Regions from separate parts of the Mesorhizobium sp. M0923 genome, predicted to be linked through region 3. Evidence: predicted binding sites of a transcription regulator. Region 3 holds the regulator's gene; each other region holds the start of a gene.

Region 1 (3,894 bases), on a different contig from region 3:
CAGCAATTCGCCGCACGCCGGCACCAGGTCATCCAGAGTAGGAAAATGCTTGTAGACGGTGCCAACGGCGACATCGGCTTCCGTAGCGATATCCTTCCAAGTCGTGCCAAAGATGCCGTTCTGGGTGTGCAGCTTGATTGTCGCGTCGAGAATGCGCTGCCTCGTCTTGGCGAAGGCGGCAGTCCGGGAAGCCATGCTGTAGCGGCGAGGGGACATAGACGTCCACCCAAATAATTGAATGAACAATTCAATCATTTAATTTATCTGGAGTCAATCCAGATTCGCAGGAGCCACTCGCTATTCCCCACTCGGTATTTCATTATTCCCTCCATGAACCCGATCGAGCTTCTCGACTATGCCGGCGTCGCCGTCTTCGCGGCGACCGGTGCGCTGGCCGCCTCGCGCAAACAGCTCGACATTATCGGTTACCTGTTTCTGGCTAGCGTTGCCGGCATCGGGGGCGGAACGTTTCGCGACGTCATCCTCAACGTGCCCGTGTTCTGGGTGGGAAACCGCGACTATGTGCTAATCTGTGCGGCGGTGGCGGTCGTCGTCTTCTTCAGCGCACATCGTTTCGAGTCGCGCTACAAATTGCTGCTCTGGCTCGACGCCATAGGTCTTGCCGCATTTTCGGTGATTGGCGCGGCCAAGGGGCTGACGATCACCGGGTCACCTGCAGTTTCGATCGTCACCGGCATGCTCACCGCAACCCTTGGCGGCATTCTGCGCGATCTGTTGACAGGCGAGCCTTCGGTGCTCCTGAGACCGGAAATCTACGTTACCGCAGCGCTTGCCGGCGCCGGCCTCTACACACTTGGCGATTTCGCCGGACTGCCGCCGCTTGCGTCGGGCCTGGCAGGTTTCATGGCGGCTTTCTGCGTACGCGGCGGCGCGCTGAAATTCGGCTGGGCCTTTCCGTCCTACAAAAGCAAGCCTGGCCGGCGTCCGGAAGATATTCCCTGATTTAAGGTGTCAGGCTGCAAACCGCTGCGCTTCCCCGCCATAATAATTGACGTAGCGGGCACCGATCTCCTTGACCGGCATCACCACGAACACGTCGACCGTCGAGAATTCACGGTCGATGACGCAACCGTCGCCGATGCGCGCGCCGACGCGCAGATAGCCCTTGACCAGCGGCGGCATCGCGGCGATCGCCGCCTTGGTGTTAACGGCTTCGATCGGCATCAGATCCATCGAACAATAGCGCCCGGCGACGGCACGCACGTCCCACGATGAATTCGTCCGGCAGTGGTGGGCAAGATAGGTCAGCGCCTCTGCATGTGCCGCCGGCACGGTGCCGTGGAACGACGCGCAGCCGGTCATCACGCCAATGCCGTAATGATTGATATAGGCCCAGATGCCTTGCCACAGCGCCTCGATGGTGCGCTTGGAGCGGTATTCCGGCAGAACGCAGGAGCGGCCGAGCTCGAGGAAGCGCTGGCCGGGATGTCGCGCGATCAGCTTGGTCAACTCGAATTCGCCTTCGGAATAGAAGCCGCCCGCCGCCGCGGCAATCTCCTGCCGCAGCAGGCGGTAGGTGCCGACGATGCGGCGATGCTCGGGACCGGAAAGCGAAGTATCGAAGACCAGCAGATGGTCGCAGAGGGGATCGAAGCGGTCGGCATCGCGGCGGTCCTGCATCTGGAACAGGTCCTTCCTGGCACCAAGCTCGTCGTAGAACACCCGGTAGCGCACTTCCTGCGCGGCGGCGATCTCGGCCTCGTTGCGGGCGAGCCGCACTTCGAGATTGCCGATGCGGCCGAGCGATGCGCCTTTTATGACGGCATCGGCGTTCCGGCCGACGAGCAAAGGCCCGCTGGCGTTCGGCCGAGCATCACATTCCGGCATGACTGTATGCACGAGTGATTCTCCTTCGAGCCATCCCTCTTGGCACGGGGATACGGTGTAGGTGCAACAGGATTGTGACAGTACCGTGATACGGCTCTGCGGGCAATACTTCGTCGGCTGGGTAATCTATCGACCGTCTATGTTGTGCCTCAAGCGGCCACTTGCCCTTCAACCGCATGAACCAGGGCATCAGGGTCGAGCGGCTTGGTGACGAAGCCGCTCGCACCGTGGGCGAGCACGGCGTGGCGGGTCTTTTCCTGGCTGTCGGCCGACAGCACCATGATCGGCACCGGCGGAACCGCGGTCTCCTCCTCATGGCGGCGGATGGCGGCGATGGCGTCCAGCCCGTCCATGACAGGCATATGCAGGTCCATCAGCACCACGTCGTAGCGGTGCTTATGGCCGGTGCTGATGACCGCCTCGACCGCGGCCTTGCCGTTGCCGACCACTTTCACCCGATGCCCGGCCTTCAGGAGGGTGGCGCGGGCCAGCATGGCGTTGATGTCGTTGTCCTCGGCGATCAGCACCGACAGGCCCTGCTGGCGGCCGCCAATGGCGTGCCCAGCCTGCGCGCCGCGCTTTTGCGGTTGCGGCTCGGCGATGACCGGTGCGTGGCTGGTCAAAAGCACGCGCAGCAATGTCTCGCCGCGCACCGGCCTCGCCAGGAAGGTGGCGTAACCGTTGGCACGGAACTCGCCAAGCATGCCGCGGTCGGTCGGCGCGATCAGCGTCACCGCCTCGCAATCGACAAATCCGCTCTGGCGCAGGCGCCTGAGCAGCCTGCCGTCGCTTTGCTCCATGGCAGCATCGACCAGAAGCACGTTGCAGCCCTCGGCGAAAGGGGCGGCCTGGGCGGCGGCGGCGGCCAGATCGACCGTTCCGCCATTGGCGCGAATGGTGCGGGCGATGGCTTCGGCCTCGACCAGGTTCTTCGACACGATTACCGCATGCCGGCCCAACAGCGCGTTCTGGCGGATCTGCAGCGCCTCGACGGCGGAAATAGCGGGAATCTCGAAGACGAATTCGGATCCCTGGCCAAGCCGGCTCGACACCGAGATAGTGCCGCCCATCGCCGTCACCAGGCGCTTGGAAATCGCGAGACCGAGGCCGGCACCACCATGCGTACGGGTCGAGGTGCCGTCAGCCTGTTCGAAGTCCTCGAAGATGCGCTCCATGTCCTCCTCGCGCAGACCGGGGCCGGTGTCGGTGATGGTGAAGCGGATGCGGTTGGTGGTTTCGGTGCGGACGCGGCCGATGCTTGCCAGGACGCCGCCGCTGTCGGTGAACTTGACGGCATTGCCGATAAGGTTGAGCAGCACCTGCCTGACCCTGCCGGGGTCGGCGGTGATCAGCTGCGGCACGTCGGGTTCGACATGGCAGCCGAGGCCGATATCCTTGGCAAAAGCCCGCGCCGCCAAAAGCTCGATGACATTGTCGGCGATCTCGCGCACCGACATCGGTTGCGGTTCGGGATCGAAGCGGCCGGCCTCGATCTTGGAATAGTCGAGCAGGTCCTCGATCAGCGCCAGCAGCGCGCTGGCCGAGGTCGAGATGGCGCCGACATAGGTCCGCTGCTCGGGCGAAAGGCTGGTGTCGGCGAGAAGCCGGGCCATGCCCATGATGCCGTTCATCGGCGTGCGTATCTCGTGGCTGACGGTGGCGAGGAAGCGCGATTTGGCCTGGCTCGCATATTCGGCCCGTTCGCGGGCGGTGATCAGCGAGGATTCGGCGCGTTTGCGGGCGGTGATGTCACGGGCGATGGCGCGATGCGAAACGGCGCCGCTGTCCTTGTCGCGCACCGACAGCTCGATCCAAGAGAACCAGCGTGGGCCGTCCGGCGTGCGAATGGCGACATCAGTGGAACTCAGGCATTCATGGTCGGAAAAGGCGGCGTCGGGAACGATGCCGACATCGATGCCTAGTTCCGCCAGGGTCTTGCCGGCGAGGTCGCGCTGGTCGGTTTCGACAAGGTCGGCGAAAACCTTGTTGGCGTAGACGATATGGCCGTCGCGGTCGCGGTGGACGACGAGATCGCCGAGTGCATCG
Region 2 (3,894 bases), on a different contig from region 3:
GGGATGGCGATGCCCTTGAGGATGGCGCGGCGGATCATCCGCTTGGTCTGCTCGTCGAGATAGGCGAAGTTGTAGGTGGCGATGTCGGTCGGTTGTCCGGTCATTCCGCGGCCTGCCTTTTCTCGTCGGCCTTGCCGGCGTTTTCGCGGGCGTCGTGCGCGGCGCGCATGCGGCGCACGAGGTCGAGCTCGGCCTGAAAATCAACATAGTGTGGCAGCTTCAAATGCTCGACGAAGCCGGTCGCCTGGACATTGTCGGAATGCGAGATGACGAACTCTTCGTCTTGCGCGGCGGCGACGACATCTTCGCCGAATTCGGTTGCACGAAGAGCGCGGTCGCATAGCGCCATGGCCATCGCCTTGCGCTCGCTCTGGCCGAAGACGAGGCCGTACCCGCGGGTGAATTGCGGCGGCGCCTTGGCCGAGCCCTTGAACTGGTTGACCATCTGGCATTCGGTGACGCGGATGCTGCCGAGCGGCACGGCAAAGGGCAGTTCCGGCACGTCCAGTTCCAGTTCGACCTCGCCGATACGAACCTCGCCGACGAAAGGATGGTTGCGCGCATAGCCGCGCTGGGTGGAATAGCCGAGCGCCAGCAGAAACCCCTCGTCACCGCGCGACAGCGCCTGCAGGCGGATATCACGCGCCATCGGGAATTCGAGCGGCTCGCGGGTGATGTCGCCGGGGACATGATCCCCGGGCATGTCGCCGTCGGGCTCGATCAGGCCTTCGCGAGCGAGGATGGCCGAGACGCGCGGCATCGCCTCCGCTTCGCCTGCACGCTGCTCCGGTTTGGCGACTTCGCCGCCGGCGGCAAGCTCGGGATCGAGCAGCCGGTGGGTGTAGTCGAAAGTCGGGCCGAGCAACTGCCCGCCGGGCAGGTCCTTGTAGGTCGCCGACACGCGCCGTTCGACCAGCATCGAGCCGGTTTCGATCGCCCTGGTATAGCCGAAGCGCGGCAGCGTCGTGCGATAGGCGCGAACCAGGAAGATCGCCTCGATCATGTCGCCGCGCGCCTGGACGATGGCGAGTGCCGCCAATTCCCTGTCGTAGAGCGAACCTTCGCTCATCACCCGGTCGACGCCGAGCGCCAGCTGCTCGACGATCTGGTCGAGCCGAAGTGCGGGCACCGAGCGATCGCCGCGCCGGCGGTCGGCGAGCAATTTGTGGGCGTTGCGGATGGCCGCTTCACCGCCTTTTACCGCGACATACATCCTACGCCTCCATCGTCTTAATGCGCGTCGTGCGCGGCAGGCAGGCAATTGCGTCGGACGTGGCGAGGATGATGTCGACACCCCGCGGAAAGCGCTGATTGTTCTGCTTCCATTGCTCGACGAAATGACGCGGCATTTGCGCCGGCGCGATCGTCGCCGTCTTCTCGATGCCCGGGCCTTCGAGCAGCAGCGGAGCGCCGGAGACGAGATCGCCGACCTCAAGGATCAGCGTCGTCGAACGATCGGGATAATCCTGGGTGCCTTGCGAAAACCCGTCGAGCGCCATCATCTCGGCCGGCGTGGCAATCAGCGCGAAATGTGCGTCGGCCGGGGTGTTGGCCAGCGGCGCGCCGGTATGGAAGCCAAGCCAGGATTTCACCGCCGCCGACCCCTGCAAAGCCGGGTCGAGCCAGAGCGGCGTGTCGTTGTCGCACAGCGCCAGAGCAATGGCACCGGCGGTGGCCGACAGCGGCACGGGGGGGTGGGCGAGGGCCGGCAAGGGCTGCACGCTGCCCGGCCGCGCCATCGCGTCCATCACAGCGCGGAATACGGTCTGCGCGTTGAATACCGGATCGGCGAAGCCGCCTTCGATCGATTGAGTGGCGAGGTCCATCAGTCTTCTCCGCGCACCATTGTGAAGAAATCGACCTTGGTCGCCGCCGTCTCGGCGCGGCGCTGGTCACGGGCCTTGGCCAGTGCCGCCTGCAAGGGCGCGACGAGCCTGGTCTCGACCCCGTTGCGGTGGGCCGGGTCCTGCCACAGCGCATCGGCGATTGCTGCCAGCCTTGCCTTCTGCTTGTCGCGGCCGAGCGCATAGCAGTGGCCGACATGGCCGGACGCAAGCCGCACCGTGGCACGGGTGACCGTCGCCTCGCCGACATTGAACGGCGCGCCGCTGCCGCCGATGCGGCCGCGCACGGTAACCAGGCCGGTTTCGGGGCCACGCAGAAGTTCCGCTTCACAAGGCAGGCCGGCTTCGTCCCAGAGGCGGACAATGTCGTCCCCGGCCGATTGCGCCAGCGTCGCCATTACGGCCTTGCGCTCGGCCTGCTCTCGCGCTTCCCGTCCTCGCATGGCCGCTACTCCTCGTCTGCGTGCATTTGTCGATTGATATAGACAACTATACAAATTATATCTATTATCTAGCGCGTGTCTATGACGTGTACGTGACACGGGCCAAAAGGTCGGCGCAAAGATTGGGGCGGGAATGATCGGGCAAGCAAACAGCATCGAGCGGCGCAGCGGTGTCGCGCTATGGCGGCAGATCGCCGACCAGATCCTGCACTCGATCGCCGTTGGCGATTTTCCCGAGAATGCCGCGCTGCCGCCGGAGGTGGCACTTGCCGAACGCTATGGCGTCAACCGCCATACGGTGCGCAGCGCTATCGCAGCCCTGGTGCAGGAGGGTGTGCTCAAGGCGGAGCAAGGGCGTGGCACCTTCGTGCTGTCGCGAAAGCGGCTGTCCTATCCGATCGGCGCCCGCACCCGCTTTTCCGAGGGATTGCAAGGACAGGCGTCCGAGCGGCATATCACCTTGCTCGCCTCATCGGTCGAGCCGGCCAACCGTCGTGTCGCAGAGGGCTTAGGCCTTGCGCAGGGGGCCGACGTGATACGCCTGGAAACGCGGGGCGAAGCCGATGGAATGCCGGTGTCCCGCGCTGCCGGCTGGTTCGATGCCAGGCGCTTTGCCGGCATCGATGCTGCCATGGCAGAAACCGGTTCGATCACGGCATCGCTGGCACGTTTCGGCATCGACGACTATCTCCGGCAATCGACCGTGCTGTCGGCGCGCCATGCCGATGCCGCCGACCTTGCCGACCTCGACCTGCAGCCCGGCGCCATCGTGCTGGTGACGGTCGCCGTCAACGTCACGCCCGACGGTCAGCCGATCCAGTTTTCGGAGTCGCGCTTCCCGGCCGAGCGCATCGAACTCAAACTGTCGGCGCTTTGAGACGCGGCTATCGTTGTGTCATCCGACCTGGATGACCGCCTTGATCAGCCCGGATTTCTCATGTGCCCAGCGGGCGAGGTCGCGCGGCGTCTCGCCAAGCGTGGTGCGGTGGGTGACTAGCTTTGCCAGCGGCACCGCACCGTTGCGGATTGAAGCGGCGACATGGTCGAAATCGGCGCGCAGAGCGTTGCGGCTGCCGATCAGCATCATCTCGCGCTTGTGGAATTCGGGATCGGAAAAGGCGATGTCGTCCTTGACGACGCTGACCAGCACCAGCGTGCCGCCATGCGCGACATGGGCGAAGGCCGACTGCACCGACTGGGTGTTGCCGGTGGCGTCGAAGACCGCGTCAAAACCATCGCCGTCGGTCGCCTGCCGCACCAGATCAGCGGCGGCGCCCTGCGAGCCGTTGAGGGTCGCGAAGCCGAGTTCGCTTTCGGCGAAACCCAGCCTCTCGGCACTCATGTCGAGCAGCGTCACGTCGAGCCCGGCGATGCGGGCGAACAGCGCCGTGCCGAGCCCGATCGGGCCGGCGCCGATGACCAGCGTGCGCGCACCTGGATCAGCCAGCGAGCGCCGCACGGCATGGGCGCCAATCGCTAGGAATTCGACGGCTGCCGCATCGCCCAGCGACAGGCCGTTTGCCGGATAAAGATTTTGCGCCGGCACCAGGATCTGCTCGCACATGGCGCCGTCGCGATGGACACCGAGCACCTCGATCCTGACGCAG
Region 3 (3,894 bases):
TTAGAGGCGCTAATTTTTTCGAGCCTCGAAAAAATACTGGCCCGATCTCCCGCTGCTGTCAACATCGATTCTGATGGATTTTGATGTTGCTGCGACTTTTTTCGAGCTTCGGAATAAACGATGACAGCGCCACCTGCATCTGACACTATTTGCCTCATCCGACATTATTTGTCGGCATTACCGACGGCTTCCGGTTCATGAGCGGCCGCGGCAAACCGGGAGGAAAGCAAAACGATGTCGGTCGGAATCCGCCATGACGATTTGCGCCGGCGCAACCGGGCGATGGTGATCTCGGCCGTGCGCCGGGCCGGCCAGCCATCGCGTACGGAGATCGCCGCAACCACCGGCCTCAGCCACTCGACCATATCGGCGATCTCCTCCGACCTGATACGGGAAGGCATCCTCGCCGAGAGCAAGGCAAGCGAACCCGTTTCGTTGAAACGCGGTCGTCCGCAGGTCGGCCTCGCCCTCAATCCGGAAGCGGCGGCGGTGCTGACCGTGGTGTTGTCGCTGAATTTCCTGTCGGCCGCCATCATCGACTATGCGGGGCAGGTGGTCGCCGAGGAACAGCGCCGGCTGGACACGCTGACCATGCCGCGCGACGAACTGATCCGCGAATGCATGGCCATCGTCCGGCGCCGGCTGGACGATCCAGATCTTGACGTCCGCAGTGTCGCCCGCATCGCCCTGGCGATTCAGGGAATTACCGACTCCCCTGCACGCGCCATGCTGTGGTCGCCGATCACGCCCCAGACGGACATCGCCTTTGCCGACATGCTGGAAGATGAATTCGGCATCCCGGCCACGGTGGAGAACGACTGCAATATGATGGCGGTGGCTTTGCGCTGGCGCGATCCGGATCGCTATCGCGACGACTTCATCGCCATCCTGCTTTCGCACGGCATCGGCATGGGGCTGGTGTTGAAGGGCGAGCTGTTCACCGGCACGCATTCCTCGGGCGGCGAGTTTGGCCACATGATCCATCGTCCGGGCGGCGCGCTCTGCCGTTGCGGGCGGCGCGGCTGCATCGAGGCCTATGCCGGCAATTACGCCATCTGGCGCAACGCCACGCAGATGAGCGAAGACAGCCAACCGGTCGCCGACGTCAGCGACGCCGACATGCGCGCGCTGGCGGTTCGGGCGCGCGAGAAGGACGGGCCGGAACGCGAAGCCTACCGCAAGGCCGGCGAAGCGCTGGGTTTCGGTCTCGGCTCGCTGTTCGCGCTGATCGATCCGGCACCGGTCGCAATGGTCGGCGCCAGTGCCGCCGCCTTTGATCTGATCGAGCCGGCCTTGCGGAAGGCCATCGCCCAGACCGCCGGCGGCCAGCATTCGGGCTCGATCTCCTTCGATACCGAGCCGAACGAATTGCCGCTGATCCGCGAAGGCTGTGCAATGCGGGCGTTAAGCTTCGTCGACCAGCAGATTTTCGCGCCGGGCGCGCAAATGAGGCCCGGCGTCAGAAAGAACGTAGCCTGACTGGGCGGGTCAATCTTCCCTGATCGCGTAGCCGGCACCGCGGATGGTGCGGATGACATCAGGCATGCGGCCGTTGTTGACGGCTTTGCGCAGCCGCCCGACATGCACGTCGACGGTGCGTTCGTCGATATAGATCGTCTCGCCCCAGACATTATCGAGTAACTGGCTGCGCGAGAAGACGCGGCCCGGATGCCGCATCATGAATTCGAGCAACCGGAATTCGGTCGGCCCGAGCCGGATCTCGGTCTTCTTGCGATACACCCTGTGCGATTCGCGATCGAGCACGATGTCGCCGACCTTCAGCACGCTGGACAGCACTTCCGGCTTGGCGCGGCGCAGCAGCGCCTTGACCCTGGCCATGAATTCCGGTGTCGAAAACGGTTTGACCAGATAGTCGTCGGCGCCGGTCGAAAGACCGCGTACCCGGTCGCTCTCCTCGCCGCGCGCGGTCAGCATGATGATCGGCAGCCGTTCGGTTTCGGGGCGCACCCGCAACCGGCGGCAGAGCTCGATGCCGGAAACCGCTGGTATCATCCAGTCGAGCACCAGAAGATCGGGCACATTCTCCTGCAAACGGATCTCGGCTTCGTCGCCGCGTGTCACCACCTCGACCTGGTAGCCTTCGGATTCGAGATTGTAGCGGAGCAGCACACCCAACGGCTCCTCGTCCTCCACCACCATTATGCGTGGTGCGATCATCGGCTGGGCACCCCCATCATGTCGCCGGTGCGGACATTGTCGTTTCGTCTTGCTTCGGACGATTGACCGGCAATTGCTCGCCGGTCAGCACATAATACGCATTTTCGGCGATGTTGGTGACATGGTCGCCGATCCGCTCCAGATTCTTGGCGCAGAACAGCAGATGCGTGCAAGCGGTGATGTTGCGCGGGTCTTCCATCATGTAGGTCAACAGTTCGCGGAACACCGACGTATATTTGACGTCGATGCGCTCGTCGGCGGCGCGTAGCTTGGCCAACGCGGCCGCATCGCCTGCAGCATACTCCTCGATGACGCCCTGCACCTGGATGAGCACCAGCTGCGCCATCGCATCGATGGAATGCGATAGGTCGCGCGGTGTGACGCTAAGGCCGACCGCACTCACACGCTTGGCGATATTCTTGGCAAGGTCGCCGATGCGTTCGAGATCGCCGGCCATGCGGATCGCCCCGACGACATGGCGCAGATCGTGGGCCATCGGCTGGCGCTTGGCGATCAGGGTGATGGCGCGGTCGTCCAGTTCGCGTTGACGCGCATCCATGATGGCATCGTCGGAAACGACGCGTTGCGCCAGCACGTTGTCAGAATTCAACAGGGCCTTGGTCGCCCCGCCGACCATCGAACCGGCGAGGTCGGCCATGTCGCGGATCAGCTTGCTGATCTGCTCGAGATCCTCGTCGAAAGAAGCGACTGTGTGTTCGCCCATGGTCCTGTCCTCATATGCGTGATCGGAACGGCTCAGCCGAAGCGGCCGGTGATGTAATCCTGCGTGCGCTTCTCGCGGGGCGACGTGAAGATCTTCTCGGTCCGGTCGAACTCTACCAGTTCACCCAGATACATGAAGGCGGTCTGGCGCGATACGCGCGCCGCCTGCTGCATGTTGTGGGTGACGATGACGATCGTGTAGTCGGCTTGCAATTCGTCGATCAGTTCCTCGATCTTGGCGGTCGACAGCGGGTCGAGTGCCGAAGCCGGCTCGTCGAGCAGAATGACTTCCGGCTTCACCGCCACGGTGCGGGCAATACAAAGCCGCTGCTGCTGGCCGCCTGACAGGCTCAAGCCGCTGGCGTTGAGCTTGTCCTTGACCTCGCCCCACAGCGCGGCCCGCTTCAACGCTTGTTCGACGCGGCCGTCCATTTCGGACTTGCCCAGATTCTCATAAAGCCTGACGCCGAAGGCGATGTTCTCGTAGATCGACATCGGGAACGGCGTCGGCTTCTGGAACACCATGCCGATCTTGGTCCTCAGGAGATTGAGGTCCTGCGAGCGGTCGAGAATGTTCTTGCCGTCGAGCAGCACCTGGCCCTCGGCTGTCTGCTTCGGGTAGAGTTCGTAGATGCGGTTGAACACACGCAGCAGCGTCGATTTCCCGCAGCCCGAAGGGCCGATGAAGGCAGTGACGCTGCGCTCGGGCAGCGACAAGGTGATGTCCTTCAACGCCTTGCTCTGGCCGTAGTAGAAGTTGAGGTTCTTGACCTCGATCTTCGTCTTCTCGGCGACCGTCTCGGTCATCGTCATGTCCGCGGACAACATCTGTGTCATCTGTCCTCTCTGCGTCCGGTAAGGCTGCGGGCGAGGATGCTCAAGCCCAGAACCGTCAGGGTGATTATGAGTGCGCCGCTCCACGCCAGTTGCTGCCATTCCTCGTAAGGGCTGAGAGCGAACTGGAAGATGGTCACCGGCAGGCTGGCCATCGGC
Region 4 (3,894 bases), on a different contig from region 3:
ACACGCACACCATTGTCGCGCTGGACATTGCCGACATAGTACTCGGCCTGCGGGATGACCGCGTCATTGACGTTGACCACCGGCACGTTGGCGGCCCTGGCCTGTTCCATGATCGGCTGCAAATTGGAGTCGGTCTGCGGTGAAACGAGCAGCACGTTGTAGCCTTGCGTGACCAGGCCTTCGGCGATGGTGAGCTGGCCGAGCTGGTCGCCCTCGCTCTGCGCCGCCTGGTAGACGACGGGCACGCCGATGCGGTCGCCGAACGACTTGTAGCCCTCACCCAGCGAGCGCCAGTATTCGTTGGTCAGCGTCTTGGAGACCGCACCCGCCTTGGTGCCCTCGGGCAGCTTGGGGAAAGCCCCGAACTTGGCCTCGAGCTGCGACCAGTCGATGCGATCCTTCTCGGTGTCGGAATTGAGCGGCGCGAGATCCGCGGAAAACACCGAGCCGATGGACAGCGTCATCAGGGCAGCGGTAGCGGTGACGAGCAGAAATTTCATGGTCTTTCCTCCCTTGTTGAAAAACGGTGATGGCGCCGGCCTCAGCTGTCCGGCCCGAGCATGGCTTCCTGGATGATGGCCTGCGACGCGACCGCGTCCTGACGATCGACGGCGGCTGACAGGCGGTTGTCCTTTTCCAGCCGCTCGACGACGCGCAGCATGCGCTTGACGGTGGCGATGTTGACTTCGCATTCGTGGACGGGATCGAGCCCGGTCATGTCGGGGAACGTGTCGAAGTAGATGGCCCCGGCATAGCCGTCGCGGCGGATCTGCCTGAGCAGCTCGATCGTCTGCAGCGTGTGCACGGCACCGACCATCAGGCCGTCGTCGCGCTTGGCGTAGCCGTCGTTGAGGTGCACGCCGAGCAGCTTGCTGTGCCGTGCTATGAGGGCGGCAGCGAAAGCCGGCTGCTCGTCGGCATAGAGCACGTGAGCGAAATCGAGCGTCACGCCGAGATTGGGCAGGCCGATCTCGCGGATCGCCAGCAATGTCGTCGCCGCATCGGGCATCAGGCTGTAGGAGCGCGGCTCGTTGGGTTTGTATTCAAGGCTAATCTGGCAGCCCGGATCATGCGCCGCTACTTCACGAATGCCATCGATTTCGTGTTGCCAGAGTGTTGCGTAGTCAGCCTGGAAGGCGTAGTCGAAGCCATCCTGCCCGAGCCACAATGTCATCAGGCTGGCGCCGGCCTCGCGCGCGGCGTCGATGCCGGCCTTGGTCAGGTCGATGGCCTCGCGGCGAACGGAAGGATCCGGATTGGTGAAGGCGCCGAGCTTGAAGGCCGGATTAGAGTAGTAGCGCATGGCGAAGCCATTGATGGAAAGCCCGAGATCGCCGAGTTTGCGCGCCATTTCCGCAGGTTTTTCATCGACATGATCGGGGAAGTTGAGGTCGAGATCGGTCAATTCCGCAACCTTCGCCGCACGCGCCGCCATTTGCAGCATGGACGGTTTACCAACAAGATCAGGCCACTCGGCCTGTGGCCGCGAGGAAAAGGAATTGAGGCGGGTGGCGAAACGACAGACTGTCATCGGTGATCTTTCATTGTCATAACTTCACACAAAAATGGTTATTTGTAAAGTTATTAATTGCTCTTTCGATAGCAACGATTCGCCATGCACAGGCCAGTTGCGACCACACGAGGCCAGGCAAGCGCAGCACTGTCACGCAAGTATCATGTTCGCGTCCTAGATCGCTTCTCCGAAGGCTTTCGCGGCATTCTCGATGCGACGCGGCGCTTTTCAGATCCCGGCAGCTTTGTCTCAAAGAGGATATCCATGAAAAACCTGCACCGAACCGCGCCCCTCGCTGTCGCGCTCGCGATGTTCACGGCCTTGAGTCCGGCCTTGGCGGAAAACGCCGCGACCGTCGGCGGCGCCAACTTCGTCAACAAGGGCCTGGTCGGCGTCGGCCGCATCCCGGCCAGCCAGAAAGACAGGTTCGGCGAGACATTTGGCTCCGGCTCGGGCATGGCGATTGACGCTGCCGGCTGGACGCATGGCGCCGATGGCTACAAGGGCTCGCTATGGCTGCTGCCGGACCGCGGCTACAATGTCGTCGGCACCACCGATTACCGTCCGCGCCTCAACACGATCGCCCTCGAGTTCGCCCCGATCGCGCCGGGTGCAGTGCCAGCCGCCGGCCAGGAACAGTCGGGCCTCAAGGCAACGCTAGCCGACACCATGCTTTTGACCGACGACAAGGGCATCGATGCAACCGGCCTAGATCCGCTCAACGGCGTGCGCGCAGCGACCGACGACATGCCGATCCTGCCCGAAGCCAACGGCAAGCTCGCGCTCGATAACGAGGCGATCGTGCGGCTGCCCGACGGCACCATGTTCATCTCGGACGAATATGGTCCGAACATCTACCACTTCTCCGCCGATGGGCGTCTGATGTCGGCAACGCAGCCACCGGCGGCGCTTGTCCCGATGCGTCATGGAACGCCGAACTTCGCGTCCAACAATCCGGGACCTGGCGCGGCAGACCCAGATCCGAAGGATCCCGAAACCGGCCGCCAGAACAACCAGGGCCTCGAAGGCATGGCACTGACGCCCGACGGCAAGTTCCTGATCGCGGTGCTGCAATCGGCCCCCAGGCAGGATGGCGGCGATTCCGCTTCGACGCGCCAGAACACGCGCGCGCTGGTCTACGATGCCTCGGATCCGGCCCAACTCAAGCTTGCGCATGAATATGTTGTGCCGCTGCCGGTGTTCACCGATGCCAAGGGCAAGACCAAGATTGCCGCGCAGAGCGAAATCGTGGCTCTGTCGGACAAGACCTTCCTGATGCTGGCGCGCGACAGCGGCAACGGCCAGGGGGTGAAGGGCGACACCTCGCTCTATCGCGAGATCAGCGTCGTCGATGTGTCGGTGGCAACCGACATCGCCGGCACCGAGTTCGACAAGGACAAGCCGGTTGCGCCCAAAGGTGAGCTCGATCCCTCGGTGACGCCGGCCAAGCTGACGCCGTTCATCGACATCAACGACAAGACCGAGCTCGGCCGCTTCGGGCTGCACAATGGCGCGCCCAATGACCGCAACAACCTTTCGGAGAAGTGGGAGGCGATGTCGGTGGTGAGCGTCCTCGATCCAACACGGCCCGACGACTATTTCCTGTTCGTCGCCAACGACAATGACTTTCTCACCCAGGACGGCTTCCAGGTCGGCGCGGCCTACAAGGCCGAAGATGGCGCCGATGTCGACACGATGTTCCTGGTCTATCAGGTCACGCTTCCAGGCCTCGCCGGGAAGTAGCGACACCCCCAGGCAGGCGGACGCGCCGAACGCGTCCGCCTGCCTGGCACGATCGAACGGTCGGGCCCTTCAGTTGCGGCTCGCCGGCACAAGGATTGTGTTCTAGTGGGTTTGCAAAACCTAAGACTGACGATCCGTCGAAGGCACTTACCTCAACATCTCCGCGTCCTTTGGCACGCCCGCATCGATCGGCTCGGCCGTCCTGTCCGACACGGCGGCGATCTTCCCGGCGGCCGACAGGTTCGGGCGCACGAAGACCGGCGCGACGCCGTCGACGCGGCTGTAGAGGTCGATAATGTCCTGATTCATGAAGCGCACACAGCCGGAGGAAGCGTTCTTCCCGATGGAATCCCACTCCGGCGTGCCGTGCAGCCGGTACATCGTGTCCTTGCCGTCGCGGAAGAGATATAGCGCGCGTGCGCCCAGCGGGCTGTGCGGGCCGGGCGGCATGCCGTCCTTGTATTTCGCCAGTTCCGGCCGGCGCTGGATCATCTCTGGCGGCGGCGTCCAGACCGGCCACTTCTTCCTCGCCTGAACCACAGCGCTGCCGGTCCATCCGAAACCGGCCTTGCCGAGGCTGACGCCATAGCGAATTGCCTTGCCGCCGTCGCGCACCAGATAGAGGAAGTGCTCGGAGG

Evidence for each region. Region 3 encodes PhoB, which activates phosphate uptake and scavenging genes when phosphate is short. Its sites were predicted from a motif close to TGTCATNNANCTGTCAT; they were not measured.
Region 1: the regulator PhoB is predicted to act here: its motif matches at 1,912-1,928, upstream of olsB (l-ornithine N(alpha)-acyltransferase).
Region 2: the regulator PhoB is predicted to act here: its motif matches at 2,369-2,385, upstream of phnF (phosphonate metabolism transcriptional regulator PhnF).
Region 4: the regulator PhoB is predicted to act here: its motif matches at 1,662-1,678, upstream of NKH89_RS11155 (esterase-like activity of phytase family protein).

What each region holds. Positions count from the first base shown of each region.
Region 1 is NZ_JAMYNW010000017.1:97,870-101,763, forward strand. It holds gene NKH89_RS25410 (TetR/AcrR family transcriptional regulator) at 1-255, opposite strand, end outside; gene NKH89_RS25415 (trimeric intracellular cation channel family protein) at 331-963, shown strand; gene olsB (l-ornithine N(alpha)-acyltransferase) at 973-1,848, opposite strand; gene NKH89_RS25425 (hybrid sensor histidine kinase/response regulator) at 1,998-3,894, opposite strand, start outside.
Region 2 is NZ_JAMYNW010000017.1:37,673-41,566, forward strand. It holds gene NKH89_RS25130 (alpha-D-ribose 1-methylphosphonate 5-phosphate C-P-lyase PhnJ) at 1-104, opposite strand, end outside; gene NKH89_RS25135 (carbon-phosphorus lyase complex subunit) at 101-1,213, opposite strand; gene phnH (phosphonate C-P lyase system protein PhnH) at 1,215-1,826, opposite strand; gene phnG (phosphonate C-P lyase system protein PhnG) at 1,826-2,287, opposite strand; gene phnF (phosphonate metabolism transcriptional regulator PhnF) at 2,421-3,164, shown strand; gene NKH89_RS25155 (zinc-binding alcohol dehydrogenase family protein) at 3,183-3,894, opposite strand, start outside.
Region 3 is NZ_JAMYNW010000003.1:62,044-65,937, forward strand. It holds gene NKH89_RS06285 (ROK family protein) at 235-1,479, shown strand; gene phoB (phosphate regulon transcriptional regulator PhoB) at 1,489-2,178, opposite strand; gene phoU (phosphate signaling complex protein PhoU) at 2,195-2,902, opposite strand; gene pstB (phosphate ABC transporter ATP-binding protein PstB) at 2,935-3,738, opposite strand; gene pstA (phosphate ABC transporter permease PstA) at 3,735-3,894, opposite strand, start outside.
Region 4 is NZ_JAMYNW010000005.1:219,086-222,979, reverse strand. It holds gene NKH89_RS11165 (sugar ABC transporter substrate-binding protein) at 1-500, opposite strand, end outside; gene NKH89_RS11160 (TIM barrel protein) at 542-1,531, opposite strand; gene NKH89_RS11155 (esterase-like activity of phytase family protein) at 1,778-3,256, shown strand; gene NKH89_RS11150 (L,D-transpeptidase) at 3,404-3,894, opposite strand, start outside.